Linked DNA regions of Methanothermobacter thermautotrophicus. The protein of the gene in region 1 binds, or shares a complex with, the protein of each later gene. Links are inferred from orthologs where the notes say so. Each region holds a gene or a part of one and is shown on either strand. Other genes may lie near its edges. The genes, in order: pyrB and pyrI.

Region 1 (15,822 bases):
TACATTGAACTCCCCTACAGTGTTAAGGGGATGGATATATCCTTCTCAGGACTTCTAACTGCTGCTTTAAGAAAACTGGAGGTTGGCGCAGGGCTTGAGGACCTGGCATACAGCATCCAAGAAACAGCATTTTCAATGCTGGTGGAGGTTACAGAGCGTGCCCTGGCATACACGGAAAAGAATCAGGTCCTCCTATGCGGTGGAGTGGCTGTTAACAGTCGCCTGAGGGATATGCTGAGGGACATGTGCCTGGAGCACAACGTGGAATTCCACATGCCTCCCCCTGAGTACTGTGGGGATAACGGTGCAATGATAGCCTGGCTCGGCCACCTCGTCTACAGGTACAAGGGCCCCGATGCCATTGAGGAAACAGGGGTTGTGCAGCGCTACAGGACCGATGATGTGGATGTTCCCTGGATGAGGGAATCAGAGGATGGAATAGAGCTCCCGCCTGACATCCTGGCCAAGGGTGCTGAGGCGAATATATACAGGGGCCAGTGGATCGGTAGGCCATGCATAATAAAGGAGAGGATATCCAAGGCTTACCGGATACCTGAAATTGATCAGAAACTCCGATCATCCAGGACCAGAAGGGAGGCCAGGCTCATCAACCAGGCAAAGGGCGCCGGGGTACATACGCCCATCCTCTTCGATGTTGACCCCCATGGAGGGGTTATGGTCATGGAGGATGTTAGCGGGACCCAGTTCAGGGACGCTGTTGAGGATACAGGCCTCTGTTTAAGGATCGGTGAGGCCATAGGGAGGCTCCACCGGGCTGGTATAATACACGGGGATCTCACAGGGTCCAACATAATCCTCAGGGGGGATGAGGTGGTCTTCATAGACTTTGGACTTGGCAGGTTCTCAGATGAAGTAGAGGATATGGGTGTTGATCTCCTCGTCCTCAAGAAGTCCCTTGAGAGCACCCACTACGCCCTTGCAGAGGAGTGCTTCAGCAGGGTCCTTGAGGGTTACGGTAAAATAATAGATGCTGATATCAGGTCAAAGATAAGGGAGATAGAGTCCAGGGGAAGATACACTGACTGAGGTTCAGAATTAGAGGCAACACCCAAACCAATGAACAAGCCAACCTGGAGGTTCATCATGAAGATAACATTTATAACTGGTAATAAACACAAGTTATCTGAGGCAGAGAAGATATTCCATGGTACTGGAATAGAACTGATGCATGCTGATCTGGGCTACCCTGAACTTCAGGGAACACTTGAGGAGGTGGCCCGCTACGGTGCAGAGTATGCTGCCAGGATCATGGATGGTCCTGTGATCGTTGAGGACGCAGGACTCTTTATAAGGGCTCTTAAATGGTTTCCAGGACCCTATTCTGCCTATGTACAGGATACCATCGGAAACCCCGGCATATTAAAGCTCATGGAAAATGTTGAAGATCGCTACGCCGAGTTCAGGTCGGCTGTTGGGTTCTGCACCCCCAACTCCGAACCCGAGGTTTTTTTAGGCGTGGTGAAGGGACGTATAGGCACTGAGGAACGCGGAACCCGGGGTTTCGCCTTCGACCCGTTATTCTATCCCGAAGGGATGGATAAAAGCTTCGGAGAAATCAGTGCCGATGAGAAGAACAGGTTTTCGCATCGAAGCAGAGCCCTTAAAAAATTTGCAGAATGGTACATTGAAAATTATGAGGTGATTTGATGTCTCTAAAACCTGAGTGGGTTGAATACTCAAATGAAGAAATAGAGGATCTTATAGTCAAGCTATACAGGGAGGGCAACTCCGCCAGCAAAATAGGTATAATACTGAGGGACCAGCACGGTATACCCAGCGTAAAGGCCGTTACAGGGCTTAAAATAACACAGATACTTGATAAGCATGAAATGAAACCTGAATACCCTGAGGACCTGATGAATCTCATAAGGAAGGCTGTTAACATAAGGGACCACCTTAAGGAACACCCAAAGGACCTCCACACCAGGAGGGGCCTTCAGATTGTTGAATCAAAGATAAGACGCCTTGTCAGGTACTATGTGAGAGAAGGTGTCCTTCCTGAAGGATGGAGATATGACCCACAGAAAGCAGCCCTCCTCGTCAAGTAAACTCCCCGACTCAATTCTCAAGAAGGGTGCAGAGGCCTCAAAGGTCCTTGAAGAGCACCTTGAAAGGGGAAACATAATAAGGATCATATCCCACAACGACGCGGATGGTCTATCAGCTGCGGGAGTTGTTGCAAGGGCCATTTCATCCCGGAATGGCCAGTTCCACATCTCCATCCTCTCCAGGCTGAAGAAGGATTTCATTAAGAAATTATCGGGAGAGAAATACTCCCTCTTCTTTTTCTGTGATATGGGAAGCGCCTACATTGAAGAGATATCCCGCCTGAAGGGTGATGTCATAGTAGCTGATCATCATCAGCCCTCTGAATCAGGGGCAGAATCCAATGTTGTTCACATAAACCCGCATCTGCATGGGCTTGATGGTAGCAGGGACCTTAGCGCGTCCGGGACAGCCTATCTGGCCACTAGAGTCATTAACAGGGACACCGCACCCCTCGCCCTCGTCGGTGCCCTGGGGGACATGCAGTACACTGACGGATTCACCGGTGCAAACAGGTTCATCATGGAGGAGGCTGTTGAATCGGGTGTCCTTCAGGTCCACAGTGACCTCAGGCTGGCATCAAGGTACACCGAACCCCTCTACCGGTCCATTGCATACACCTTCAACCCGGCCCTGCCTGGACTCACCGGGGATATGGAGGCTTCTATGGGATTCCTTGAGAGGACGGGTGTATCCTATGGCGTTAAGTACCCTGATCTGTCCCCTGAGGAGAGGGATGTTCTGAGGGATGAACTTACAAGGATAAACCCCGACATATTCGGGGAGGTGTTCACGTCCAGGGAATTCAGGGATATCGGTGACCTCTCTGACATTGCAGGGGTGCTTGATGCCTGTGGAAAGAACCGGAAATACGGCATAGGAATCGGACTGTGCCTCGGTGAAAGGGGAGGTGCCCTTGATGTGGCCCTCGAACTCCAGAAGAACTACCGCGAGGAGCTTGTGAAGGGCCTTGCATGGATAAGGAGGGAGGGCTCCACGACCATGGAGAACCTTCAGTACATCTACAGTGAGGATAAGGCCTTCAAGGGTATAATGGGGACCATAGCAAGCATATCCCTCTCCCTCAAAATTCTTGACCCTGACATCCCACTCCTCGGACTTTCCAGGATGGATCAGCACGTCAAGGTATCTGCAAGGACAACCAGGCCAGTGGTTGAAAGGGGCGTTAACTTGGGGGTTGCACTGAGGGATGCTGCCGCAAGTTTCGGTGGCACTGGGGGAGGACATGATATAGCTGCCGGGGCCATGATCCCCTACAGGGATATGGAGAGTTTCCTGCAGCTAGTTGATGAGATACTGGGGACCCAGAGTGGTTCCTGAATGGTATATAAAGAGTTTAGAGTTTCCAGAACTCGATACGGGACCAATCCTGGTTCCGCATCAGACGCCATGTGTGGGGTTGTGAAACGTGTACCTTGATAGGACAGAAGAGATGATGTATGATGGTGAATTTGGTGAGACGATCCAGCAGAGTATGGAGATACTCGTTGCCCTTGGTGATATCTACGGTGCTGAGAGGATGGTTGACATATCCTCTGCCCAGGTCTCAGGGGTATCCTACAAGACAATAGGTGACGCAGGCCTTGAATACCTGGAGGACCTCCGTAAAAGGGGTGCTCGGGTGAAGGTTGCAAGTACCCTTAACCCGGCAGGAATGGACCTGCAGAGATGGAGGGAGATGGGTTTCTCAGAGGAATTCGCCAGTAGGCAGATAAGGATAGTTGAGGCCTACTCTGCCATGGATGTCATGAACACCTGCACCTGCACGCCCTACCTCATAGGTAACATCCCCCTCAGGGGCTCACATGTTGCCTGGTCAGAGTCCTCAGCAGTTTCCTATGCCAACTCTGTTCTGGGAGCCAGGACAAACCGTGAGGGTGGTCCAGGGGCCCTTGCAGCAGCCATATGTGGTAAGACTCCAGAGTATGGTTACCATCTCCAAGAGAACCGCAGGGCCACCCTGAGGGTTGATGTTGAATGTGAACTCTCGGGCTCGGATTACGGGGCCCTTGGTTACATTACAGGAAAGATTGCAGGTGAAGGTGTGCCCTATTTCACATTCACTGGAAATTCCTCTCCTGATGACCTCAAGGCCCTTGGGGCTGCCATGGCATCGTCCGGTGCGGTTGCACTCTACCATGTGGACGGGGTGACACCCGAGTACATGGAGGCCTCTCCTCATGAAGCAGAGGACAGCATTACGGTTGAGGCCGCTGATATACTTGAGGCAAGGGAGGAGCTGTCCACCACGGACGATGATCCTGACCTCATATGCCTGGGATGTCCGCACTGTTCCCTGGATGAGATCAGGAGGATAGCCTCATTTTTAAGGAAAAATAGGTCTCCCTGTGACCTGTGGATTTGTACCTCTGCTGCCGTAAGGAGTGCTGCAAGGAGGATGGGCTACACAGAAGTCATAGAGGCCGCGGGTGGAATGGTTGTATCTGACACCTGCATGGTGGTTGCACCCGTGGAGGAGCTGGGCTATGAGGTTCTTGGTGTTGACTCTGCCAAGGCCGCCAACTATGTCCCCGGCATGTGTGGCCTTGATGCTGTCTATGATGACTGGATGAAGCTCATCAGGCCTTAAAAGTTATAACTTATAAGTTATAACTTTTCCTCTGGAGAGCGCTTCCAAGCTGGAGCCCTATTGATGAAATGTTCTCAAGGCTTATCCTGTTGTAGGGTTTAACACTGTAACTTGCCAGGTTTAAAATTCCAGTTATCTCGCCTGAAAACTTAATAGGGATCATTAGAATTGTTTTTATATTGTTTCTTCTTATGGATTCATGTAGCATGCGGTATTCAGGGGACTCCGAGGTTATGTATATAACTCCCTCCTTCTCAATGGACCTCTCAAAGAGTTCTGTGAAGGCTCCGGCCATGCACATTCTGCTGAGGGTTTCTGGAAGATTCCTCTGAACCCTGAGCTGGAGTTCCCTCTCCTCCTCCATGAGATAGATGCAGCCCATTTCAAATTCCAGGGTTTCTATCACGGCCTCGATTGATTTCTCAAGCATTTTATCCTCTTCCTCATCACTGTTTATAATTTCGGAAACCCTGTTCATTGCAAGGAGTGTTCTTATGAACTCATCCTTCTCCTGTCTCAGTTTCTCCATTTCAAGGTACTCTGAGACCTCGTCGGCCACCATCTCTATGATTTCAAGAATCTGTGATGATATGGAGTCATCGGGGCTTCTGATGATTAGGGCTCCCTTCGCCCTCTCCTCTGTGATTAGGGGTACTGCAAGCATGAGCCCCTGGTCATGCATCCAGGGCACCGTCTCGAGGGTTTCAATGCTCCGGTAGATGAAGTATTCAAATTCAGTTAGATCCCCTGACTCGGGGTATTCGTAGACCCTCCTGATTCCAGATGCGTCGCTGAGGACCACTGAAAGCTGTCTAAGGTCCATTATGGTGGATAACTCGTCCCTTATTGAATTCATAAGTTCCTCAATGCTGCCAGAGGATGACCTCAGCCTTGTGATGGTGAGCAGGACCTCAAGTTCATTCTTCGAAAACGATGAAGTTGCCATGTCCCTCCCTATTATGACCCAGAAATTGTTTACAGGTGTGACTGAGAGGCTGTAGTTCCTCCTTATCCCATCCCTTCCCCTCAGATCAACCTGTATCGTGCCCTGGGACTTCATCCTGTTCTCAATGAGGACAATGCTCTCCCGGTCCATGATATCCCCAAGGCACTGTGCACCCGGGAACATCCTTCTGAAAAGGCTGTTGGATACCACTATGTCCATGAGGGTGTTTATGGTGAACACAAGTTTATCAGGGTCATCTATTTTTCTTTCAAGTTCCAGGAGTTCCAGGAGGTTGCTGTGAATTTTTGAGGCATTTTTTATAAGTTCAGAGTCTCTGGAGGTGTCTCCAGTGTATTCAACAGCGCCCTCAAGGTCTCCCACAGGCATCCACAGCTTGCTCCTTCCAACCGTCCTGTATGTTACAAGACCCCTGGCCTCCAGTATGTGGAGGTACTTGAGCACCGTAGCCCTGCTCCTGTTTATTCCACGGGTTATCTTGTCCAGCATGCACTCCTCTGGAGGATTTGATTCCAGGTAGGACATTATCATCTTCTCGGTTTCAGAGAGTTTCTCCACTGACATCACCCCAATGATAACTATAGTATAACCATTAATTATAACTGTATAGAAAAATTTAAATACCTGTTTTTTATACTTTTTTGTATAGTTATACTATAATGTAGAGGTGGTTAAATGGATTACCGGAAGATTGCAGAAGATCTCAAGGAACTCCTGGAAATGGAGGGCAGCCCGGTGGCTGTCAAATTAGTTAAAAATGAAGAAATAAATGGTGAAAAACTTGAAAAGAAGAGGCACTGCGAGTTCATACAGGATTCACGCCTTAAAGGTGTCAGGGGATATGCAACCGCAGAAGAACACCTCTGCAAGGGTGGCGCAGCAGTCCTTGGACTATGCAGGGTACCGCCCCAGGTTGCAGATGGAAGCCTCTACCACAAACTTGGAAACTACAGCACGCTTGAAGCTGCCGCCGAAACCGTGGAGGCCGTGCCTGCAGTCGATGGAGAGTACCATGCCTCAGTCTATGCTCCACTCGAAGATGCTGACTTTGAACCAGACGCCGTTGTTTTAATACTTAAACCGGCACAGGCACTTAGACTCAGCCAGGCATACCTCCATGATAGAGGTGGTAGGATAACCGGTGACTACTCAGGGATACAGTCACTCTGTGCAGATGCAGTTGCAGCTGTCATGGAGCGGGGAATCCCAAACATGACAATGGGCTGTAACGGTTCAAGGAAATATGCAGGTATCAGACCAGAGGAGCTTGCAGTCGGATTGCCAGCATCCGACCTTGAAGGAATTGTGGCTGCCCTCAAAAAATTCAGGGAAAAATGGGGATAAAATGAAGGTAAATCTTAGAGGAGTGAACAGATACGCTGCAGCCATAATAACAGACAATATCCTCAAAAATGGTGTTCAGAACCTCCAGCTGATCCTGAAGGAGGACTGCGAAGAGGTCAGAAGAATTGCAGAGAAGCACCATATGGACTATTCCCCCAGAGAGACAGAGAAGGGTCTGGTGGTTAACATTTCACCTCAGGGCATTGAAGAGATAGATGTTACCGGAGAAACATGTCCAGGGCCGGTTATAATCGCAGGGGATAAAATCTCCTCAATGGAGGCCGGGATGAGGATAAAGATAAAATCAGGTAGCAGCGACGTAATTGATGACCTTGCACTCTCAGCTCCTGAAATGAACGCAAAGGTCATTGAAAAATCAGATAACCACCTTATCCTGGAGAAAACAGATGCTCCCCGGAAATTGGAATTTGCAGGAAGGGATAAGGTACTCGTTGTCCAGAGCAACGGGACAGGGAATGCAGAGAGGGCCTACGCCACCTTCATATTCTCAAAGGCGGCCCTCAGCATGGGAAAGGATGTCACCATATTCCTCCTCATGGATGGTGTGAGTATTGCAAGGAAGGGTGGTGCAGCCACAGTAAAACATCCCGCCTTCCCGCGACTGGATGAACTCATGGCCGAGGTCCTTGATATGGGCGTTAAGATCTATGTCTGTGAGATGAGCGCCCAGTTCAGGGGGCTCAGAGAGGATAACATTGTTGAGGGCTGCAAGATAGCGGGTGCAGCCACATTCATAACACTGCTGAGTGACCCCAGCTACGCTGTGGTAAACTTCTAGAGGTGATAATATGTATCAGGTCATTATATTCGCACTGCTCCTTGCAGGAATCCCATCAGGTTTCATAACCTTCCGTATAATGGGGATGAGGATGGCCCCACACTTTGGAGTTCTCATCCTGGCGCTCATTGCAACTGCAGCAAATATCATGGCAGGCAATGTGACCCTGAACTATGTTGCAGTGGCTCTGCAGATCCTCACAGGGATTTCAGCCTACACACAGTTCCTCCCTGTTCTGAGGGACAACTTTCAGGCCGCGCCGCTCTATGCATGTCATCTGAGCACAGTCACCGTTGCTGCGGTGCTCGCAGCTGCCTCAGTCCCACTTTAACTTCCCTTAAATCTTTTAGACCAGTTGAACACGCATCATCCCCAATAAAACCCCATTTACTCCTTCTTTTAATCTCTGAAACCTCAAATTAGGAAGGCCAAAGCCTCAGGTAACCTGATTTTCAGCACTGAAAGTAACCTGAACCTTAAATAAATTGATGACCAGATAAAAGACCATGGCAAGGTACATAGAGCACCCCCTCATAAAGCCAGAGAAAATAGAGGCAAGGACCTACCAGCAGTTGCTGGCGGCAGACGTCCTCAGAAAGGGCAACTCAATGATAGTCGCCCCCACTGCCCTCGGAAAGACGGTTGTGGCTGTCCTTGTGGCTGCAGAGAGGCTCAGGAAATACAGGGAATCAAAGGTACTTATTCTATCACCAAGCAAACCCCTGGCCATACAGCATGAGGAGAGCTTCAGGGAGTTCATGCTTGCAACCTGCACATCCCTCACAGGCAGCATAAAACCTGAAGAGAGAAAAGAACGGTGGATTGAATCCCAGGTGATATCCGCTACCCCACAGACAATCGAATCCGACATCCTTGCTGGAAGATACGACCTCAGGGACGTTTCACTCATTGTATTCGATGAATGCCACCGGGCGGTTGGATCATACTCATACGTATTCCTTGCATCAAATTATGTACAGAACGCCAGGAACCCCCTCATACTGGGACTCACAGCATCTCCCGGTGCGGATGATGACAAAATAAAAACTGTCTGCGAGAACCTCTTCATGAAGAAGATTGTGGTTAAAACTGAGGGGGACCCTGATGTTAGGCCCTACCTCAAGCCCATAAAAATAGAATGGGTTAAGGTCAGGATGACCCCAGAACTTGAGGAGATAAGGGAACTCCTGAGAAAGGTCCTTAAAAATCGGCTCAAGATGCTCAAAAACCTCGGGGTTATAGACACGGTCAGTGTGGGTAAGAAGGACCTCCTGAAGGCAAGGGGCCGCGTCCAGAACAGGATAGCGCGGTCAACCACGCCACCAAAGGCATGCTACAGGGCCATATCACTCATAGCATCCTGTATAAACGTTGAACACGCCCTTGAACTCCTTGAAACCCAGGGCATAAGGCCACTCCACAAGTACCTTCTAAGATTAAAGGGGAAAAAAACAAAGGCCGCAAAGGGCCTCCTTGCAGATCCTGACTTCACGAGAGCAATGCACCTCACAAGAAGAGCCATGATGTCAGGGATGGAACACCCTAAACTTGACAGGCTAATGGAGATACTTAAAGGGGAACTTAAGGGGGATGACGCTAGGATAATAGTTTTCACGCAGTTCCGCGACACCCTGGAGGAGATATACCAGAGGTGCAAACGTGAAGGTATCAGCGCGGTTAAATTTTATGGACAGAACAGCAGGAGCGGAGAGAAGGGTCTCACCCAGAAACAGCAGAGGGACATAATAAAATCCTTCCGCATGGGAAACCATGATGTGCTCCTATCAACCAGCGTGGCCGAGGAAGGGATAGATATCCCCTCTGTAGACCTTGTGGTAATGTATGAACCTGTCCCCTCTGAGATAAGGATGATACAGAGACGTGGAAGGACTGGGAGAAAGAGGAGGGGCCGCATGATTGTCCTCATAACAGAGAAGACACGGGATGAGGCATACTACTACTCAAGTATCAGGAAGGAGAGATCCATGAAGGAGAACCTCAGGGGAGGATCAATCAACGTGGAGGTTAACCCCGTGGAGACACCCAAATCCTTGGGGCCCTTCATCTATGCTGATTCCCGTGAGGTAAACTCAAGGGTACTCCGGGAACTCAAAAAGATAGGGGTGGATTTTGAATTGAAACCCCTTGCGGTGGGTGACTATCAGATCAGCGAGGAGACCATAATTGAGAGAAAGACAACACAGGACTTTATTGGTTCAATTATAGATAAAAGACTGTACAAACAGGCAAAGGAGATGGTCAAAAACTTTAAAAGGCCTGTTATGATCATAGAGGGTGATGGCCTTTATTCAGGCTTCATAAATCCAGACGCCATCAGGGGTGCCCTTGCAGCCGTGGCAGTTGACTTCGGGATACCGATAATACCCACAAGGTCAGCCGCAGATACTGCTGCAATGATAAGGAGGATAGCCCTGAGAGAACAGAGCGAAGGCAAACCTGATATCCGTGTTCGCACAGATAGGAAGCCCCTTACCCTGAGGGAGAAGCAACTCTTCATCGTGGAATCACTGCCAAATATCGGTTCAAAGTATGCTGAAAGGCTACTGGAGACCTTCGGTTCAGTTGAGGGTGTTATGAACGCCTCAGAGAAGGAACTGCGTAGCGTTGATGGTATAGGTGCAAAGAGGGCCTCGGAAATCAGGCGTGTCATTGAGGCAGAATTTAGGAGACCCCATGAAGCCACAAATTCAAGGGATAGGTGATTGAACTTGCGCATACTTATGGATGAGAGAGGTAAAAAATATCTTTTAGAGGAAGGAGAGGACTTCCAGAGTGATATGGGAATCATCGAGGCAGAAAAAGTTGAGGATTCCAAACCAGGGGATGTCCTCAGGACCCACCTCGGAAAGGAGATCTATGTCATAAAGCCCAGCCTCTCAGATTACCTTGAACTCATGGAGCGGAGGTGTTCAATACTCCTCCCCAAGGATATAGGGATGATATGTGCATATACCGGGATAGTTGAAGGTTCAAGGGTTGTTGATGCGGGTACCGGTGCGGGTACAGTTGCAATGTACCTCGCCAATATGGTGGGAGAATCAGGGCACGTGACAACCTATGAAATACGTGAGGAATTTGCTGAGATAGCAGAGAAAAACATTTCAGCCTTTGGATTCAAAAATGTGGAGGTTAAGAACAGGGATATAAAGGAGGGTATAGAGGAGGATGACCTCGACCTGGTTTTTCTTGATCTGCCAAGGCCATGGGAGCTTATGGAGGATGTTCATGATTCCCTCCTGAAGGGTGGCTGGGCAGTCTTCTACAACCCCTACATTGAACAGGTGAAGCTGATACACAGAATAGGTTCAAAGGTTGGATTCACAGATATAAGGACATTTGAAACCATTGAACGTGAAATAGAGGTCAGAAAGCAGGGAACAAGGCCCCGTACAAGGATGGTCGGTCATACAGGGTACCTGACATTCATGAGAAAGTAGGTTATGAATAAATCTGGAAGGGTTGCTGATGTTTGAAAACGTTATCTCAATAAAGGATTTTAGAAGGGAGGATATTGAGTTCATCCTCAGGGAAGCCGAGAAGATGGAGCCTGTTGCATCAGGAGAGAAATCTTCCAGCGCCCTCAGGGGGAAGATACTCGGGATGATGTTTTATGAGCCATCAACAAGGACGCGTTTATCTTTTGAAACTGCCATGAAACGCCTGGGGGGGAGCGTTGTTGGATTTGCAGATACAGGGGCAACATCCGCAGTCAAGGGTGAGAGCCTTACTGACACCGCAATGATGCTTTCGGCCTACTCCGACGCCATAGTTATAAGGCACAACCTTGAAGGTGCGGCCCGTTACATATCGGACGTTGTGGATGTTCCTGTGATAAACGCAGGGGATGGTGCCGGGCAGCACCCTACCCAGACCCTACTGGACCTCTACACCATGAAGAGGTACTTTGGGAGGATAGGTTCCCTCAGCGTAGCACTGGTTGGTGACCTGAAATACGGGAGGACAGTTCACTCACTTGCCTATGCCCTTGCTGTTTTCGGTGCCAGCATGAGCTTTGTATCACCGCCAGTCCTCAGGATGCCAGATAACATTATACATGACTTGAGGGGAGCAGGAGTTGAGGTTAAGGAGACAGAAAGACTTGATGATGTCATAGACGATGTGGATGTCCTTTATGTTACAAGGATACAGAAGGAACGCTTCCCTGACCCTGAGGAGTATTCAAGGATAAGGGGAGCCTACCACATAGATAGATCCGCCGTTGCTGACAGGGACCTGATAGTGATGCATCCACTCCCCAGGATAGATGAGATATCCCCTGAGGTGGATTCGCTTCCACAGGCCATGTACTTCAGGCAGGCATTTTATGGTGTTCCGGTCAGGATGGCCCTCTTGAGGATGTTAATAATGGGGAGGGGAGGAGCAGAGAATCAGAAGATAGTTTGACAGGAAATGTCCATGGACAGCATCAGACACCCCAGAGTGAATCCTCCAGGATCGATGTCTCGCACTGGAGGTCTATTATATTTGTACGTCCCTTACCCCTTCCCCTTGAGACCGTGTTTGTGGATATCAGGCCAAGCATTTCAAGCTCATTTATGAAGTCAAATATTCTCCTGTAGGAAACAGAGTCTCCCTTAGCTATTTCCTTGTAGACCTCATAGAGCCTTCCGGAGGTTATCTCCTCCTTCCTCTTTGTAAGGTAGAGTATGGCCTCAAGCACCCTCTGCTGCTGGCTTGGCAGTGTCAGTATTATGTCTGTGATCTTGTTGTGTTCTATGTAGTCCTTGGCCTCCCTCACAAAGTCGCCCAAGACCATGTCAGATTCCCTTTCATCAGCAATTTCGCCGGCTGTCCTCAGGAGGTCCAGGGCGTACCTTGCGTCACCCTCCTCCTTTGCCGCCAGGGCTGCGCAGAGGGGTATGACATCATCCTCAAGGGCACCCTCCTTGAAGGACAGCTTCGACCTCTCCTCAAGGATGTCAACAAGTTGCTGGGCTCCATAGGGTGGGAAAACTATTTCCCTGTCCCTGAGGCTGCTCCTGACCCTGGGTTTTATGAATTTCTTAAACTCGACATAGTTGCTTATGGAGAGGATGGAGACATTATCCGTCCTTGTTAGGGTGTAAAGGAGGCCATCACCATCGTTTCTTAGGAGTATGTCTATCTCATCAAGGACAACCATGAGTATCATATCCTGGCCAAAGGCGTTTTTCTTGAACATGTTCCTGAAGGTGTTCACGATTTCAGCCTTTGTCCAGCCACGGTAGGGGACATCACGACCAAGTTGCTGGCATAATCTTGCTATCACCTGGTACTCTGTTGTGTAATCTGTGCAGCGGATGTACTCTGTCCTTATATTCACGTCACAGTCCTTCGATGCTTCCTTCAGCTGCTTCATTGCAAATTTTGCAACTGCAGTTTTCCCTGTACCTGTTTTACCATAGATTGTGATATCAGGGGGTGTGACTCCATTGAGGGCCTCAACCCAGTACTTGGCTATGGATCGTATCTGTTCCTCCCTGTGGGGTAACCTGTCAGGAAGGAACCTGTGATCAAGATATTTTTTATCCTTAAAAACAGATTCTTTGTCCCCTATCTCATCAAAAATGTTCATAGTACCACTTCAACTAATTTTTAGAGAAAACTGCTGCGTAAAATCTCAATAAAGGCCCTGAAACTTGTGTGCAGTTAAATTTAGGATTATTTTGACCTTTTTAGCTGGCAGCGCCCCTTCAATACCATGCCCTAGATTCTGGGTGTGGTGGATTTCAAGTGTAAATTCTCTTATTCTAACTATTAGATAAAAGTTTTTATTAAAATCAGAGTTTTAGATAATAATGCCTGTGAGACATCCATTTCAACTGTAACTATATGCGTCACTGACAGAAATCAGATGAGAGAGGTGGATTTCAAGTGTATCAATTATTATTAATTCATGCTCCAGTTGGTAGGTGTGAGACATCCATTTCAACTGTAACATGATGTTACTACTGATATCCTCTGAGAGAGACATTGATTTCAAGTGTAAGTTGTTATTAATCAACCATGATTTTTTGAGACATCCACTTCAACTGTATTTAAGGTTCTCCCCCTGCTCCTTGAACCTGTAACTGGGAGCTAATGTTACACTTGAAACCAATGTCATCGTTTAGATGAAACTCTTAATAAAAATTTACAGTTGAAATTGACCTCTCTCTGTCAGACACTCACATACATCCGCAGGTTACAGTTGAAATTGACCTCTCTGACCTGAGATAACAAGTGATAAGATAGATGTTACACTTGAAATCATTGACCCACACTCCAGGAAGAGTTATTCAGATAATCTTACAGTTGAAAAGGATCCCCCACAGAGCAGAATAAAATTTCAAGGAAGCATTACAGTTGAAACTGACCCCCCTAAACATACATGCTATCATGTTCAGTTCGCTCTTCACCGAAACGTTCCTGTATCATCCACATGACCTGCAGTTTGGCCCTGAACACATTTTTTATACTTGAAATTAATCTATCCTTTGAAAGTCCATCAAAGAATATCTCATCGGTGACAAGGTAACTGTTGAGGACGTTCTCCGGGTGATCCAGCTGAAAATCAACCCCGAAGCGATTCAGTGTAAAACGGACCTTCCATATGAATTCAGTCCGCTTCTCCATGCTAAGTGCCCGGATCCCTGCCTGATGCTCTGGACTAACACTGGTTGCGCAGGCTATCAGGACCATGTCCTCCTTACCTGCTGGCTGGATTATATCAATAACGTGATCATCCGGGTAGTTCACAACATAGTGGAATCTGGCGTTTTCGTCAGGGACTTCCATACGCAGGAAACCCTCTTCCTCAAGCCATTTCTTGATCATTTCACTGGACATGTTATCACGGCTATAACTATATCAATTCATGAATATATATATGAAAATTATTACAGGTCTCAAATTATATAATGGAGCACAGTTAAAAGAGGAGTACATGAATGAAGTTTCAGTCCTCCTCTTAGCCCTCATCTTCGACGTTCTCCTTGGGGAACCACCCAGAAGGGTTCACCCTGTTGTCTGGATGGGTTCGGCAATAGAGGTGATGAAGAGACTCCTTGGAAAAGGTCGCACGTCGGGTATAGTCCTTACAGTCGCAGTCGCAGTGCCATTCACACTTCCCCTACTACTGATCAACCATATTCAAGGCCCCCTGAATGTCATGATATCCTCCCTCCTACTTTCAGCGGTGATATCAGTGAGGCTGCTCGTAACCTCTGCCCTGGAGGTCGGAGGATCCCTCAATGATGACATTGAAGAGGCCAGGAAGAAACTTTCAATGCTTGTTAGCAGGGATACCAGTTCCCTATCAGGCAAACAGATAACCTCAGCGGCCATTGAGACTCTCACAGAAAACATTACGGATTCAGTGACAGCCCCCCTCTTCTATTTCATTCTCCTCGGCCTTCCAGGCGCCTTCCTGTACAGGGTGGTTAATACACTTGATGCCATGGTAGGCTACCTTGACAACGAGAACAGAGATATAGGGTGGTTCCCTGCAAAGCTGGATGATGTACTCAACTACATCCCAGCGAGAATAACAGGTTTCCTGATGGTCCCTGCAGCCCTTCTCCTCGGCATGAACTGGAGGGGATCCCTCCGGATCCTTTTGAGGGATGCCAGGATGACCCCAAGCCCAAACTCAGGTTTCACCATGGCTGCAGCGGCAGGGGCCCTTTCAGTTCAGCTGGAAAAGCCAGGGGTTTATGTCCTCGGTGACCCCTCTGATGAACTGAACAGCGGAAAACTTCTTGAGGCCGTGAAACTGAGCTCAATGACCTTGATAATCTTCACAGCCTCTGCAGCGGGACTGATGCTTGTGATACCATAAAGGGCTTGACCTCATACTAAAATGTGCTGATGCTTGTGATAGCATGATGGTAACCATAGTCACACTGACAGAGAGGGCAAGAAGACTCGCGGAGGAAATAAGGGAGAAACTCATCAATGATCCAACCATCCTCTCAGTTGAGGTTATACACCGGAACATGGACCTGCGGGATGTTTTCGCTAAAAGTGATGTTATAG
Region 2 (15,743 bases), on another replicon or contig:
GGTTGAGTTACAGCCTGATGTGAGGTTACTGCTCAGAGAGGAGATCTCCTCATCCGAAACCTGACAGTTAGCTGTTTCCTTCAGATAATCAGAGAGTTCAGCGTATCCCACCCTCGTAACCTTCCGGTATCTTGTCTCGGTGACCCACCTGTAGGTCTTCTTGTACCTGGTAACGTAGGTGTAGGCGTAGGTGTATCTGACTCTGTACTTGCCCTTCCTGTAGTAGTAGTTCCTGGTGGCCCTTTTAACCTTCACTGTGTATGGTTTAAGGTAGGAGACCTTCACCTGCACCTTGTAGGGGACGTATTCATGGTAGGTGTAGTTTACTGTTGTCGATGCTGATGCCTTTGTATATGCAACAGTTGTGTTTCCGGTTGTATCTGCTGTTAGATTTGATTCAGCAGCATTCACATCTCCAGCAGGCAGTACCACCACTCCAAGAAGCAGCAGTAATGCAAGTATCGAGTGACGCTTAATTTTACCGCCTCCATTCATGAGGAAAATGATCCCCATGGACAGTTAAAGGTTGTCCCCTGTATACTTATAAATTTTGGTGGCCATGACCTGGGGTCAGGAAAGGATTGGAGTGTGAAGGGGTTTTATGGGAGTACTCTAGATCCATTGGTCAGGGAACATCAGGTGGATAAAGGGCTTGGATATTTGTGGTGATAGGTTAGGCAGAGGTGATGACCGGACACTTGAAGTGGACCGGGAGAATGAGACATCCCCCCATGACACCTTATTTAAATTAGTTCACCAAAGTAGTTATCACAGTTGATTAAGGTGATTGAGATGATAAGTGTGGGTATTATCGGAGCCAGTGGATACACTGGAGGTGAACTGCTGCGACTCCTCGAGAACCACAGGAAGGTGGAGGTGGTCTCAGCCACATCGAGGCAGTACAGTGGTGTTCCCGTATCGAGGGTGCATCCACACCTCCAGGACACTGACCTGAACTTTGAGGATGCCGGTCCCGGGGAAATCGATGCGGACCTTGTCTTCACAGCCACCCCCCACGGGGCCTCAATGAAGATCGTTCCCCAGCTCATGGAGAGGGGTATAAGGGTGGTGGACCTCAGCGGTGACTACCGCTTTGATGACACTGAAACCTATGAGGAATGGTACGGGATAAAACATGAAAGCCCCCTCGAGGCGGTTTATGGACTTCCTGAGATCCACAGGGAGGAGATATCCTCCGCAGATCTCGTTGCAAATCCTGGCTGCTTCCCGACAGGCGCTATACTTGCATGTCTCCCCCTGGTATATGAAAAAATCGCAGACACATTCATAATTGATTCAAAGACAGGAGTGAGTGGTGCGGGTGTTAAGCCAACGCCACTGACCCACTACCCCCACTGCAGTGATAATGTAATCCCCTACAATGTAACAGGCCACAGACACACACCTGAGATAAGACAGGAACTCTCAAGGCTGAATCCTGTGAGGCTCAGCTTCACACCCCACCTCGTCCCGGTGACAAGGGGCATCCTGACGACGGCCCACACCTTCCTCCTTGAGGACCTGAAGCAGGATGAAATCGCAGATATATTCAGGGGATTCTATGATGGTGAACCCTTTGTGAGGGTTGTTGATGGAATCCCACGACTCAGTGCCGTCAGGGGCTCCAACTTCTGCCACATAGGATGCTTCGAGGTTGACGACAATCAGCGGGCTGTTATAGTTTCTGCCATAGACAACCTCGTGAAGGGCGCATCCGGGCAGGCCATCCAGAATATGAACATAATGTTCGGGTTCAGGGAGGCTGAGGGTCTTGATTTCCCCGGGATGCACCCATAGCAGGGCACCGTTATTAAATGGGCAGAGATATATATTATACCGTCCAGATCATACCCAAGGTGACGAAGCTGAGTGATACGATGAAGACATGTGTAATTTATTATTCGCGTACCGGGAACACTGCGATGGTTGCAAGGACCCTTGCAGAGGAACTGGATGCTGATCTTATTGAGATCAGGGACCTTGAGGATAGAAAGGGGTTCATGAGCAGTTTCAGATCATCCATAGACGCCATCAGAGAGTCCAAAACGCCCATAAAGCCAGAAAAGGTTGATCTGTCCGGTTATGACCTCATATACGTCGGGACACCTACCTGGGCAGGTAAACCCGCGCCGGCGATAATAACCCTGATAGACCGGGCGGATTTCCTCGGGAAGGACGTGATACTATTCACCACCATGAGCCGGCAGGGCGGTGAGGGTGCAATAGATCGGATGTCAGAGAAGATAGGGGCGCGTGGAGGAAGGATCATAAATTTCTTCATCCAGAAAACAGCAGGTAAAGAGCTCATCCAGGTGAGGGAGGATACCCTCAGGATAATCAATGAGAAGGACCTGAAGATATACGAAGCCAGGTGACAGGAAAGATAAACTATTAAAGGTGATAACCTTGATTGACCGCATTTTAAAGTCATACAAGCTTCTCATAGCAATACCCGCAGCCATAACTTTAATCGCGCTGCTTCTGGTTACCTTCAATGGACTCAACGAGAGTGTGGACCTTAAGGGGGGAACTCTTGCAGAGCTGACCCTCCATAAGAGTGTTACCCAGGCTGAACTGGAATCGCTACTCAGGGAAAAACTGGGCACAGGAGACGTTAAGGTCCTCTCCATAAGGGGTGAAAGGGCGACGGTACAGTTCGGTGCAGACCTGGATGTTGTGAAGGTGAGTGAAGCCCTCAGGGGCACAGCAACCATCAACAGTTACAAGTCAGTGGGCCCTGTGCTGAGCAGACAGGCCATGAACCAGATCTACTGGGCCATTGGCTTCGCATTCCTATTCATGTCGGTGACTGTTTTCATAATCTTCAGGGCCCCTGTCCCCTCACTGGCTGTTATACTTGCAGCGGCATCTGATATCATAATAGCCGTGGGTGGGATGTCAATCCTGGGCATACCCCTCTCACTGGCATCTGTTGGTGCCATACTTATGCTCATAGGTTACAGTGTGGACACAGACATCCTACTCACCACAAGGGTCCTTAAACGCCGGAAGGGTAGCATCAATGAGAGGGCCCTCGGGGCCATGAAGACAGGTGTTACAATGTCCATATCTGCAATCGCTTCAATGGCGGCACTCTACCTCGTGACGGTATTCCTGATGCCGGAGGCCAGGGTGCTGAGTGACATAGCCTCTGTTCTGATAATAGGGCTACTGGCGGATATCCTGACCACGTGGCTCATGAATCTTGGAATTCTGAGGTGGTACCTGGAGGTTAAATCATGAACAGGAAGGTCTCAAAGTTTATTAAGGACTACCGCGTGCTACTCCTCATAGTCCTGGTGGTGGCGAGTATCACTGCAATATCAACAATGGGTATCCAGCAGGGACTTGACCTGCAGGGAGGGTCCCTCATACAGATACAACTCGAGAGGCCTGTTGATGCCGCGACCATGAACACCGTGACCAGTGTACTTGATAAGAGGCTCAACATATTCGGTGTGAAGGACGTGAAGGTGCGTGCAAGCGGAGACCAGAACGTTATAGTTGAAATTGCCGGTGTCCAGCCAGACCAGGTCGCAAAGATAGTCGGTAAACCCGGTAAATTTGAGGCAAAGATCGGTAACGAGACCGTTCTGACAGGTTCAGATATTGTGAGCGTACAGTCCCCAATAATAACCGGTAATGAATGGGAGGTCCCCTTCAGGCTCTCACCAGAGGGTGCCAGGAAGTTCGCAGAGGCGGCCCGGGGCAAGGCAGGGGAGCCAGTTAAAATGTACCTGGATGACCGTCTCATAACATCCCCTGAAATATCAGCGGAGGTTGCAACAGGAAAGCCTGTCACCGATGTCAGGATAACAGGTGCAGAGAACAGCAAGGCAGAGGCTGAGGTCCAGGCAAAGGAGATAGAAACCCTCCTCAAAACAGGTTCACTGCCTGTTAAGGTTAAGATTGTCGGTGTGAGCAGCGTATCCCCTGAACTCGGAAAACAGTTCACAGAGGGTGCGCTGATCGCGGGACTCCTTGCTGTGCTTGCAATCGCCTTGATACTCATAGTGAGGTACCGCAGTCCCCTCCTGGTCCTGCCAATATTCTTCACAACCCTCGCAGAGCTCATACTCATACTGGGGGCGGCCGCGGTTATCAGGTGGAACATTGACCTTGCAGCCATAGCAGGTATACTGGCGGCGATAGGTACAGGGGTGGACGACCAGATAATCATAACAGATGAAGTCCTCTCCGGTGAGGGCAGGAGAACAAGGCGTAAGTTCAGGATAAAGGATGCCTTCTTCATAATATTTGCATCCGCAGGTACCCTTATAGCTGCAATGCTCCCACTGGCCTACATAGGCTTCTCAAGGGGTGCCACCGGTATAGGTCTCCTTGCCGGCTTTGCATTCACAACGGTCCTCGGTGTCCTGATAGGGGTCTTCATCACAAGACCAGTCTACGCCAGGTTCATTGAAACATTCAACGTTGCCATGAGAAAATAGGAGATCATCCGATACCGCCTAAAACAGGGATATCCTCCAGATATGATGGCATCCAGGGGGATGTCATCCCGGAGGTATCCTTCAATGTCACAGGAGGGATGGATATGAAGAAACCCTTCGAACTGAGGGTCAAACCAATAAGGAACGGGACCGTTATTGACCATATAACTGCAAACAGGTCCCTGAATGTCCTCAACATCCTTGGACTCCCTGATGGGCATAGCAAGGTGACGGTTGCAATGAACATGGATTCCTCCCAGCTCGGATCCAAGGACATAGTTAAAATAGAGAACAGGGAACTCAAACCCTCAGAGGTTGATCAGATAGCCCTGATAGCCCCCAGGGCCACAATAAACATTGTAAGGGACTATAAGATTGTTGAGAAGGCCAAGGTGAGGCTCATGGAGGAGGTCAGGGGCATCCTGAGATGTCCGAACCCCAACTGCATCACAAACAGTGACGAGGGTGTTGAGAACCGTTTCTATGTCATCTCAAAGGAACCTGTTCTGCTACGCTGCTACTACTGTGAACGCCTCATTGAGGCCGATGAGATCGAGTCACAGTTCTAGGAGTGATAGCATGAGATATGAATACCATTGCAACCTCCAGGTCATCCAGAACACGGTAAGAGTTCTGGGAAGGATGAGAGTGAAGTTAACTGTCATGCTGATGGCGTTACTCCTTTTGGTTTCACCTGCATCTGCAGCTGTTTTTGTAACGGATCCTTCCCATGCCATCATAACTGCACCCGCCGCGGCCCATACAGATGGCCGGCTGATAATCAGCAGCCACACCCCTGAGAAGTCCGTGATGAAGTACCTCAGGGGCCAGAGCCCTGTGGTTGTTGGTGACGTGGGGGTGAATGGGACCCGGATCCCGGCGAGGACATCCACACTTGCACGTTACTGGAGCCGGAGCGACGTTGTTGTCCTGGGGACGGGGTCAGACATTTCAGCAGCATACATTGCAATAAAGAATGATGCGCCCCTCCTATTAGCCGGTAAAACATTACCATCAGCCACCAGGACAGAGATAAAACGTTTAAAGCCCAGGAGTATAATCATATGTGCATCCCCTTCAGCAATACCCTCCTCGTCCCTGAGGGGTATTGGAATACCCTGGAGGCGGGTCTGGTATGGAAGTGACTCTGCAACCCTCAGCGCTGTTCAGCCAGCATCCCCACAGCGGGTCTCAGCGCCGGGGACGCTTCTACCGGTTGCCATGACAATCTGGAAGACCAGGGCATATTACAGTACCTCAACAGGAGTGAGGGTTAACGGGACCTCCCTATGGTCCTCAGGGTACCCCACAACATCGGTTATAATGAACCGCTACGCTTCCAGGGACCTCGAAACCATCTACATAAGCTCTGACAGGCTCAGTGGTGTGGATGGAAGGAGCCTCATGGAGTCCATAAGGGCCGAGATAGGTGGTTCAGCAAGGGTCATTGTCGATGAGAAGTCACCTGCTCCAGGAGAGGCTGACAGGGCGATTAAGAACGCCCCTAAGGGTTCGCTGGCTGTTTACATTGCCGCGGCATGTCCCGGTACAATGTATGGTGTTGTCTCAGGGGTGAAGAGGGGGTACCTGAGATCCTATGCCAGTGGACTTGATGGTATCGTCTATGTGAACTATGGAAGCCTCAAACTTTCAGCGACTGGATACCTTCCAAGGGCCTGGGACGACAACTTCTCCAGCCCCTACTTCGCAGGGATAAATGAGCCCTCCAGATTCCTCAGGGATGCGGGCATACTCCTCATAGAACCCAGGAGCTTCAGCAGTGATGAGCAGATACACCTCACAGCCATGAAGCTGATTGAATATGCCTACTCTGCAGATGGGGAGCACCTTGGGGATATGGACACCTCCAGGTACGTGGCAAGGCATGAGATTGACCCCACAACCCTATCCACAGATGCCCAGAGGATAGTCAGGGGAGAGGCCACTGTGATGCCCAGGCAGGAATGGGTCTACCTTGCATCACAGTACATTGCAGGCCTCCCTGTAAGGAAGAACACCACGAGGATATCCGATGCCCCATCATCCAGTAACACCTACACCGGGACACTGTCAAGGGCAGGGTACCGTGACGTTGCAAGGAGGGTCTATGAGTTCACCAGGAGTAATGGCAGGCTCCCATCATATGTGCAGGTTGGTGCTGATAGGATCGGCAGGGATGAGTACACGGCCATGTTTGCACAGATAATCCAGAACCACACAGACAGGAGCCGGATGGTGTTCCCATCCTCTGTGAAGGTTGGTAAGGGCCTGATTGATACTGTGGTGGAGTTCGTAAAGGACCTCATCACATGAATCTCATTTTTTGACAGTGCTGTGGAGAGAGGTTCATCAGAAAAAGACTGTTCAAAAAAAGAGCAAGCCCACTCCTTCCCACCACAGGAGAGAGTTCCGTCAGAAAAGGACCGTTCAAAAGACAGCAAAAATCTCCACCATTAAAGAGATGGATATTTTAGAAGCTCAAAATCTTTTCAAAGGAAAAAATGAAAATTTTTTACGACAAAAGGGGGGATGCTGAACCCTTATAGGGAATCAGACGATCCCATTGTACTTTAAGAAGCCCATCATCTGGGTGTAGGATTTTGTGACACTTCCAGATGCAACATAACCATGGGGGGATTTAACCTCAGCCGTCACTGCAGGGATACCTGCAAGGTTGCATACATCCTCAAGGGCTCTCGGGTAATCCTTACCTGCAACCTGGGCAGGTATGAAGGCGGACCCACTGTAACGGCTCATGTAGTATGCCATCCTGTAGCTTTCATAGGTTGGGATCCGTGTGCAGAGGATGGATGTTTTCCCTGGCACTCCACCGGGCCTTGTTGAGTGGAAGTCGCCAACCGCATCCACGTCCCTTGAAAGTGCAATCTGGAGTATCCTGTTTGTGGGTGTGCCCCTGATATTTGCTATGCTGTTGGGGTTCTTACCATTCCAGTACCTGGAAGTTCTCGCGGTGGATGATGGTATGAGGAAGGGCACAACGTAGACCGTGCCCCTGATCTTCTTGCCTGACAGGTAGTTTATGAGTTTAACAGCAGCTATGGATGCCGGGAGTTCATTCCCATGGACCCCAGCGACTATCATGACCTTCTTACCCCCACCATCTCCAAAGGTGAACATGGGTGTCCCCCTCCTGGCCGCCTGGAACACCTCTGAAGTCACCTGGGTCCTGGGGGTGTACTTCTCTATGTAGTAGTTCTTTGTCACATCTCCCCCTGTACCTGTGTAGATTATCTCGGTTTTGAGGGCCGAGGCTGCCTGCAGGGTGGAGAATAGGAGTACGGCCGAAAATAGAAGTGTTATGAGTTTGATCCGTGAATTTTTCATAATTTCACCTTGGAAGTATGTATATTCAAGGTGTCTTATATTATGTGCTGTGTTCTCCTTATAAACTAAATTGAATAAACACACTGCAGGTCTGAAAAACTCTATTATAAAATCAAAGCTATATGGCGTGCCAGACGCCTTGCAAGTGCCATTATGGTCAGTATGGGAGGAGCACCAGGTGCTTCTGGCAGCACACTCGCATCAGCCACAAAGAGGCCCTCAATGGAGGTCTCCAGGTTCTCATCAACAACCTCCCCCATGGAGGCGGTGCCCCCAGGATGGGCCCCCCTGGGTACGGTGGACCTCAATGTGTCCGCCCTGACACCAGCCCCTACTAGTATGCTCCCGGCGATGGCCGTCCCGCCGGAAAGGAGACTGACATCCCTGGCTGTGTGATGCTTGACAACCCTGTCGGCCTCCACACGTCCAGACCTCTCATCGGCTATCTTAACCATGATACCGAGGACGTTCCTCTCCTCCCCAGGGAAGAGGAGGGTTGAGAAGTGGGGTGATAGTATAAAACCATCAAGTTCTATGAGGGCGTTCATCTGGACCTCATCACAGAACCCGATCCCCTCAAGTATCCCGCCCACAGTCACAAAGGTGTCCATGAAGAGTCCGTTACCTGCATCTATCCCTGCCCTCATGAGTATCCTGGGGGTTTCGATGGCTCCGGCTGCCAGCACAACCGTTTCATCCTGGAAATCTCCCCGGGATGTTTCAAGGCCAGAGACTGAACCGTTCCTGACAATTACATTCCTAGCCTCGGTTTCTTCAATGAGAACAGCCCCGTGTTCAAGTGCCTCATCAAGGAATCTCCTTGCAGACCACTTAGCAGCCCTCGGGCATCCGAATGAACATTTACCGCAGGGCCTGCACTTAGCGGGGTCTATGAATTTAGGCATCCTCCTTACCCTGAGGCCCAGGGACTCCGCAGCCTCCATTATCATAGCTGTGCCGGTGCCTGTATGGCTTTCCGGGAGCTCTCCTACATTGAGTTCAGCCTCAATGGCATCGAGGTCCCCGCCTATGTCAACCCCGTAGCCCCTGAGGGTATCCTCAAGGACCCTGACAGCGTTTCCTGCAGCAACAAGGGTTGATCCTCCAACACAGTTTGTCCTCAGGATATCAACGTCACCAGGGTCTTCATAGCACAGGAATGCATCAGAATCCTTAACATAGGGGCCCCTCTCAATTACGGTAACGTCAATGCCCCGGATGGCGAGTTCCCTTGCAAGGGTTGCGCCGCCAGCACCTGAGCCAACCACCAGAACCATGGGATCCTTCCAGAGAGTCAGTCAAAGAGCACTATGGCCCCTGTGGGACAGGAGTTCACACAGAAGCTGCAGCCGATACATTTATTATCATCGAGGAGGATCTCCCAGTCATCCTGGATGCATATGGCGCCAACCGGGCAGAGGGATACACAGGCGCCGCAGTCCATGCACTTCTCAAGGTCCTTCTTCACGACCCTAACCGCCGGGTGCACCTCTATACCGGCCTCCTCTATGAATTCTATCCCCTCCCTCTCCTGGGGGCCGCTGATCTCAACGAGCATCTTACCCCCGCGGGGTGTGATGTTTGCCCTCAGGATGTTGAATTCGATGTCATACTTCCTGATGGCTTCTGATATTATTGACTTGTTAACAATATTCGGTGAGAATTTAAGCCAGGCCTTCATATTGATTCTCCCCTGTTATCCACTTTCCCTATTAACCTTGAAATGTCCTCCGCGGTTATTATACCCTTAACACGGTTTTCATCATCAACTATGGGTAAACCTGAAATGTTATACTTATCTATGCGTCTTGCCACAACGTCGACGGGCTCATTTTCCCTTGCAACAACCACCCTGCGGGTCATGATATCCCTGAGCCTCCGCTTACCCCTTGCCACCGCGTCTGCAATGTCCCATGATGTCACTATACCCCTGAGGATGCCCTCACTGTCAACGACGGGTATGTGGTTTATGTTGTTGTCAACCATCTTCCTGGCCACATCCTTCAGGTCATCCTCCTGGTGGGTTATGATGACGGGTTTGCTCTCGAGCTCCCTCACCATGATGGATGGCCTTCTTATCTCAAGGGGTCTGGTGGATGATCTTGAGGGGAGGCTCTTAACTGGCTCTGTGAGGAGGAAGTCACCCCTTTCAATCCATGATTTGAGTTCCTCTGCAATCTTGAGGGCCCTCCTGATTGATGATAGGGGTGATGTCGGGACCTCCATCCCGTTTATTTCAATCTTCCCTGATTTGAGCTCCTTATAATTGGTCTCCTTCACCACGGGTCTTGATCTTCGGGGCACACCATAGTCAATGACCCTGCAGACTATTTCCTCATCTGATATCCCTGTTGCAGCCGCTATGTCCTCGTTGAGCACAGGTATGGGTATCCCGGCTCCCACGTAGAGTGTTGGGCCATACCTTGGCATTGTGGCTCCACGCACATATTCAGGGTCCATCTCCTTCATGTTACCCTTCAACATGAGGGTGCCTGATGGCGAAACAGGCACACCATTTCTCCTCTCAGATTCAGTTGAGTGCTGTGTACCCTCCCCCACTATGTAACCCTCTGCACCGCAGAGGAATATCCTTGTACCGACACCTATGGTCTGGAAGTATGGATCATTGATGAGGGGGCTGAGCTCCCCTGCACTTGAGTAGGTGACGTTTCCATAGTTGGGGAGCAGTGTTCCCATGTAGGTGTAGAGTGTCTCCTCTGTGGAGTTAACCGCCACTGCATAGTTCTGGTAGCAGTTCCTCGGGTTAACCATGACCGCCTGGTTTATGGTCTCAAGGCTTATGAGGGTCTCAACATTCTTGAGGGGGTAGCAGTCTGTTCCATAGGCCTCTGCCACCAGCTCGACCTCCTTCCCCCTTATGAGGTCCTCGATTACATGCGAACCCCCATAGCTGAGCCCCACCTCGGGGTCACGGTTTGGCTGTGCTGCACCTATGTATGCATCAACTGCTGCGAGTCCAGAGTAGGCCTCAACACCATTGAGGTAGGTCCTCGCCATCTTTATGGGTGGATCTGAGTGTCCGAAGTTGAGGAAAGCGCCTGAGGAACACATAGCACCAAATGTACCTGTTGTAACAACATCAACTTCCTTTGCAGCGTCCATGGGGCCGTTTTCAGCAACTATCCTTGTCATCTCAGCGGCTGTGACAACCACAGCATCCCCATCCCTGATCTTCTGGTTTATCTCCTCAATTGTCTTCAATATACCACATCCGGTGCTATCTATAAAATGAACTGGTTACTGGTATATGGATGTTCATTTAAATATTTATTGAGTTCATAGACCCTGTGATAATCAGGGAACATCAAAAGAATCATAAGTCCCCACATACAAGATTAATTAATAGAAACTTTTGAAGGCTGATGGGAAATGGAGATTGACATCGATTATCTTGGCGGCATACTCAGGGACATAGAGGATATGGTGGAATATGCAGATATAAGGGCTGGCACCTCCAGGACAAGCTCAATTCTAATGAAGGACGGCAACCTGCAGGAGGTTAAATCTGGGAGCGCCTCAGGTTTCAGGGTAAGGGTGCTGAGGAATGGTTCATGGGGATTCGCCTTTACAGATGAACCATCCCAGCTGCCTGAAATGGCCCTGAAGGCCATAAAGATGGCCGGGTCCCTCAGGGGCGATGTCCAGGTTGGTCCAGGTGCTCCCTCTGTTGATAAAACCAGGGTAAGGTCATCCCGGCCGCCCTCAGATGTCCCTGCAGACGAGAAGAGGGAGCTGGTATCAGATGCACACCATGCCGCATCAGTCGATGGTGTTGTGAGCACCACTGTGAGCTACGTTGACATGGAGAGTTCATCTGTCTTCCTGAACTCGGAGGGTTCACAGATTGAGATGGATGAGACCCGGGTCGCCCTCTTTCTAAACGCTGTTGCCTCTGATGGCTCAGGGATACAGTTCGGCCATAAGAGCTGCGGTGGAACCGGTGGCTTCGAGATACTGGAGGGGGAGGACATCGAGGAGCTTGGTCGCAGGACCGGTGAAAAGGCTGTCAGGCTCCTGAGGGCGAGTCCGCCGCCATCAGGACGTTTTGATATAGTGACCGACCCCGAACTTACGGGTGTATTCATACATGAGGCCCTGGGGCACGCAGCCGAGGCAGACCTCATACTGCAGGGTGACTCAATACTCGAGGGTAAACTGGGTGAGAGGATTGCATCTGAGGGTGTTACCATCATCGACGACCCTACAGTTGAGGGCTTTGGAAGTTACAGCTACGATGCAGAGGGTGTGAGGGCCGCCGAAACCGTCCTCGTGGAGAAGGGAGTCCTCACTTCACTTCTGAACTCCAGGGAAACAGCCTTCAAACTTTCTCTTAAACCCTCAGGAAACGCCCGTTCAGCCATAGGGGACCAGCCCATTGTCAGGATGAGCAACACATACCTTAAACCTGGTGATTTATCCTTCGATGAACTCATAGAGGATATCATGGATGGTGTCTACCTGAGGGGTTCAAGGGGGGGTCAGGTGGATACCGGTAAGGGTATCTTCCAGTTCAATGCTGCGGAATCATTCCGTATAAGGGACGGTGAAGTGGCAGAACCCGTGAAGGATGTCTCCCTCTCAGGGAACGTCCTGGAGACCCTCAAAAATGTTGACGGGGTCGGGTCAGACTTCAGGCTGGGGATCGGCTTCTGCGGAAAGTCCGGACAGAGCGTCCCCGTGGGTGATGGGGGCCCCCACGTGAGGATAAGGAATGCCATGGTTGGAGGAACATGAAGTACGCACCATTATCCCGGGATGAAGGTAGAATTCTTGTTAAAATCGCGAGGATGGCCATAGAGGAGCACCTGCGCGGATCAGAAACCCTCAGAATCCCGGACGACCTACCTGATGTTTTCAGGGAGAAGAGGGGGGTTTTCGTTACACTTGAAAAGAACGGGAATCTGAGGGGATGTATAGGCTATCCGGAACCTGTGAAACCCCTCATCGATGCCCTTGTTGAGGCTGCAATATCCGCTGCAACAGGTGACCCGCGGTTCCCTCCTGTTAAACCCGAGGAGCTCGATGATATAGAGATTGAGGTCAGTGTGCTGACACCGCCGGAGCCCATTGAGGTTGAAAACCCGGCCGAATACCCCCGGCTCATAAGGGTCGGTGTCGACGGCCTCATAGTTGAGAGGGGATGGGCCAGGGGGCTTCTCCTTCCACAGGTCGCCACGGAGTGGGGCTGGGACAGTGAGGAGTTCCTCTGCAACACCTGTATGAAGGCGGGTCTTCCACCTGACTGCTTCTATGACCCTGAAACCAGGGTCTACAGGTTCCAGGCCCAGATATTCCATGAGTATGATTAAATCCGTGCTGAAAAGAACCAGCCAGTGAGAAATACATTAGATAAATGGATCCGCAGAGTTATTAACTGTTAATGAGAGTGATTTTATGATTATACCCACAGTTCCAACCACAGATGAACTTCTTGATAAGGGTTTCAGGAGGGCCAGGAAGGCCGCATCCCTTAAGAGGAGTTCAAAGATTCCCGGCCAGAAGAAGGCCAAGATCATTGAATCAACACGTGTCCAGACCGCATGCCAGGTCATAAGGGACCGGTTGAAGATGATAATCCAGAGGATACCAGATATAGAGTCCCTTCCAGAGTTCTACCAGGACTACATCGACGTGACAGTGGGGGTGGATGAACTCAAAAAATCCCTCGGGGCGCTTAACTGGGCCGTTGGAATACTTAACCAGCTTGAATCAGACTACATGAACCGTATAAAACGTTCGAAGCCCTCTGATGCATCCCGTCTGAGGCGGGAAGCCTTCGGAAGGATATCATCAGTTATAAAGAGGATCGAGGGCGACCTTGACTTTCTTGACTTTGCAAAGAATAAGTTGAGGAACATGCCCACGGTGGACCTTGACGCCTTCACGGTCGTCATAGCAGGCTTCCCGAACGTCGGGAAATCCACGCTCCTCAGGACCCTCACAGGTGCAGAGCCTGAGGTGGCAGATTACCCCTTCACCACCAAGGGGATCCAGATAGGTCACCTGGAGCGGAAGTGGAACCGGATACAGGTCATAGACACGCCGGGGCTCCTGGACAGACCCGTTGAGGATATGAACAACATAGAACTCCAGGCCATGGTGGCCCTTGAGAACATAGCCGATGTGATAATGTTCATCTTTGACGCCTCTGAGACATGCGGATACACCCTTGAAAACCAGTACAGCCTCTACCTCGGCATAAGGAGCATCTTTGACATCCCTGTGGTCACGGTATTCAACAAGATGGACCTTGCAGAAAATGTTAAGTATCTGGAAGAATATATTAATATGGTTGAAGATCCACTGAAAGTTTCTGCATTCGAGGGCAGAGGGGTCTCCAAGATAATAAAAAAACTGGAGGGGTTATATGAAAAAGAAACTCGAGAAGCCCATGACAATGTTCGAGAAAAGAAGGTTGATGGCTGAGAAGATGATGGAGGACATGATAAAGAACATGAAGGAGATGCAGAGGGAGTTTGAGAAGAAGATCTCAGAGTACGCAGAGAACATACCCGAAAAACTCAGCATGGACGTCATGGAGACAGATGACGCCATAATCATCAAAACCGACCTTCCAGGTGTAAAGAAGGAGGACATCAACATAGAACTGACAGAGAACACCATCTCCATATCAGCAGTCTTCGAGGAGGAAGTGGAAATCGAAGAGGCCAATTTCATCAAGAAGGAAAGGAAGTACGGTGAAGCAAGAAGGGAGATGAGGCTACCTGAAAAGATAAGGGTAGAAGATGCTAAGGCCAAATTTGAAAACGGTGTCCTGACAGTTGAACTTCCAAAGGTCGAGGTCAAGAAGAAACAGACCCTCAAGGTGGAATAAAACCACCACCAACTCTTTTTTTCAAAAAAATGGCTCTGTAGAAATCATGTTCTAACTAGTTCCATGAGGCTCTACTTGCCCATGTGAACCGTTTTTTGTTGGTTTCTTTGTCCTGGATTAGTTCTCGTCATTGCGGATATGACATCTAGGGTTTCTTTGTCAGGCTCTGATGGTACCCAATTATTAATATATGACATTAAGGGATGATGATCATTAAAATGTTTTTTCTGTTTATGATAAGATAGTAATCGTTTTATGTTATAATTTATTATATTGTTGTTTGGAGACTACTGGGAGGGTTTATTATTGAGACGGTTTGTGTTTGTCCTGGCAGCTTCTGTCCTTGTTTTTTGTCTTGCAGGAGGTGCTGAGGCGGTCAGTCTCAACTACAATGAGATCCTCCGACGCCTCCAAACTAATCAAAAACTACAAAGAACAGCAGGGCAAGATATCCCAACAGACTATAATATGAGAACAAGACCATAAGAGCAGATGATTATCTCTACGCCGCCTCCAACACGATAATAAACCTCAACCAAAACAAAAGAGTTGAGATAACATTCAACAGCATCCAACCCCCTACAAAACCTGCAGGGTCAACCACAGGAACACTAACAAAACAGGAGTACCTACAGACAGCCCAGAACATTAAAAACTTCATAGAAACCAAGAAAAGATCGCCAAACTATGCCACAACAAAGATAGGACAAATCAGATACGAAACCCTAATCTACACCTTCGCAAAAATAATAAACCACTACAACACAACAGACAAACTACCAGACAGCATCCAGATAACACAAACCACTGGAATAGGAGAAACCATAACCAAAGACACCACACCACCCCTTACAAGTATATCTCCTGATCCTGGAGTATATGATCATCCGATAACGGTGACTATCACAGCAACCGACAACAAAGACAACAACCCCCGGATCAACTACCAGGTAGATGGGAGGAGCTACACAGGCAATAGAATAGCAACAATAAGTCTCGGTGAAGGCACACACACCATCAACTATTACGCAATCGACAAAAATGGTAACAAAGCCCAGCAACAAACAGCAACATACATCATCGGAGAAGAC

What was found.
Region 2: the proteins of pyrB (region 1) and pyrI are in contact, whole or in part, in a crystal structure (PDB 2BE9), measured with the Sulfolobus acidocaldarius proteins. The link is inferred for Methanothermobacter thermautotrophicus from one-to-one orthologs. Residues at the interface, in WP_011278411.1 of Sulfolobus acidocaldarius: Asn83, Leu84, Ala85, Asp86, Arg89, Lys103, Tyr104, Asp105, Gly106, Ala107, Arg109, Phe110, Glu113, His127, Arg169, Glu192; in WP_011278410.1 of Sulfolobus acidocaldarius: Asn115, Tyr117, Cys118, Ile119, Asn122, Asp123, Val124, Glu125, Ala126, Arg141, Glu143, Tyr144, Cys145, Glu146, Ile148.

Annotation. Positions count from the first base shown.
Region 1 is NZ_QKOF01000005.1:308,381-324,202, forward strand. The notes cover bases 10,266-13,240. They hold pyrB (aspartate carbamoyltransferase), read left to right. Parts: upstream 10,266-11,271; coding sequence 11,272-12,210; downstream 12,211-13,240. Other genes in these bases: DNK57_RS04155 (DEAD/DEAH box helicase), read left to right, coding at 10,266-10,508; DNK57_RS04160 (tRNA (adenine-N1)-methyltransferase), read left to right, coding at 10,515-11,243; cdc6-1 (ORC1-type DNA replication protein Cdc6-1), read right to left, coding at 12,233-13,240. In the rest of the region: DNK57_RS04110 (bifunctional N(6)-L-threonylcarbamoyladenine synthase/serine/threonine protein kinase), read left to right, coding at 1-1,047; DNK57_RS04115 (XTP/dITP diphosphatase), read left to right, coding at 1,105-1,668; DNK57_RS04120 (30S ribosomal protein S15), read left to right, coding at 1,668-2,069; DNK57_RS04125 (single-stranded-DNA-specific exonuclease RecJ), read left to right, coding at 2,035-3,408; DNK57_RS04130 (aconitase X catalytic domain-containing protein), read left to right, coding at 3,497-4,678; DNK57_RS04135 (GAF domain-containing protein), read right to left, coding at 4,689-6,200; DNK57_RS04140 (DUF169 domain-containing protein), read left to right, coding at 6,318-6,986; DNK57_RS04145 (DsrE family protein), read left to right, coding at 6,988-7,785; DNK57_RS04150 (DUF5400 domain-containing protein), read left to right, coding at 7,796-8,116; more of DNK57_RS04155, read left to right, coding at 8,292-10,265; more of cdc6-1, read right to left, coding at 13,241-13,381; DNK57_RS04175 (DUF2299 domain-containing protein), read right to left, coding at 14,167-14,634; adenosylcobinamide-phosphate synthase CbiB, read left to right, coding at 14,732-15,625; DNK57_RS04185 (cobalt-precorrin 5A hydrolase), read left to right, coding at 15,669-15,822. UniProt on the Methanocaldococcus jannaschii protein: Catalyzes the condensation of carbamoyl phosphate and aspartate to form carbamoyl aspartate and inorganic phosphate, the committed step in the de novo pyrimidine nucleotide biosynthesis pathway.
Region 2 is NZ_QKOF01000006.1:455,094-470,836, reverse strand. What follows is about bases 3,389-6,284. They hold pyrI (aspartate carbamoyltransferase regulatory subunit), read left to right. Parts: upstream 3,389-4,549; coding sequence 4,550-5,020; downstream 5,021-6,284. Other genes in these bases: DNK57_RS06865 (pseudomurein-binding repeat-containing protein), read left to right, coding at 5,031-6,284; DNK57_RS06875 (preprotein translocase subunit SecD), read left to right, coding at 3,389-4,451. Also shown: DNK57_RS06895 (transglutaminase-like domain-containing protein), read right to left, coding at 1-513; argC (N-acetyl-gamma-glutamyl-phosphate reductase), read left to right, coding at 793-1,797; DNK57_RS06885 (flavodoxin family protein), read left to right, coding at 1,878-2,375; DNK57_RS06880 (protein translocase subunit SecF), read left to right, coding at 2,401-3,243; more of DNK57_RS06875, read left to right, coding at 3,240-3,388; more of DNK57_RS06865, read left to right, coding at 6,285-6,764; DNK57_RS06860 (succinylglutamate desuccinylase/aspartoacylase family protein), read right to left, coding at 7,002-7,796; DNK57_RS06855 (GMC family oxidoreductase N-terminal domain-containing protein), read right to left, coding at 7,901-9,073; DNK57_RS06850 (4Fe-4S binding protein), read right to left, coding at 9,091-9,477; DNK57_RS06845 (homocysteine biosynthesis protein), read right to left, coding at 9,474-11,018; DNK57_RS06840 (TldD/PmbA family protein), read left to right, coding at 11,187-12,551; DNK57_RS06835 (TIGR00296 family protein), read left to right, coding at 12,548-13,126; DNK57_RS06830 (NOG1 family protein), read left to right, coding at 13,212-14,243; DNK57_RS06825 (Hsp20/alpha crystallin family protein), read left to right, coding at 14,185-14,652; DNK57_RS06820 (hypothetical protein), read left to right, coding at 15,549-15,743. UniProt on the Methanocaldococcus jannaschii protein: Involved in allosteric regulation of aspartate carbamoyltransferase.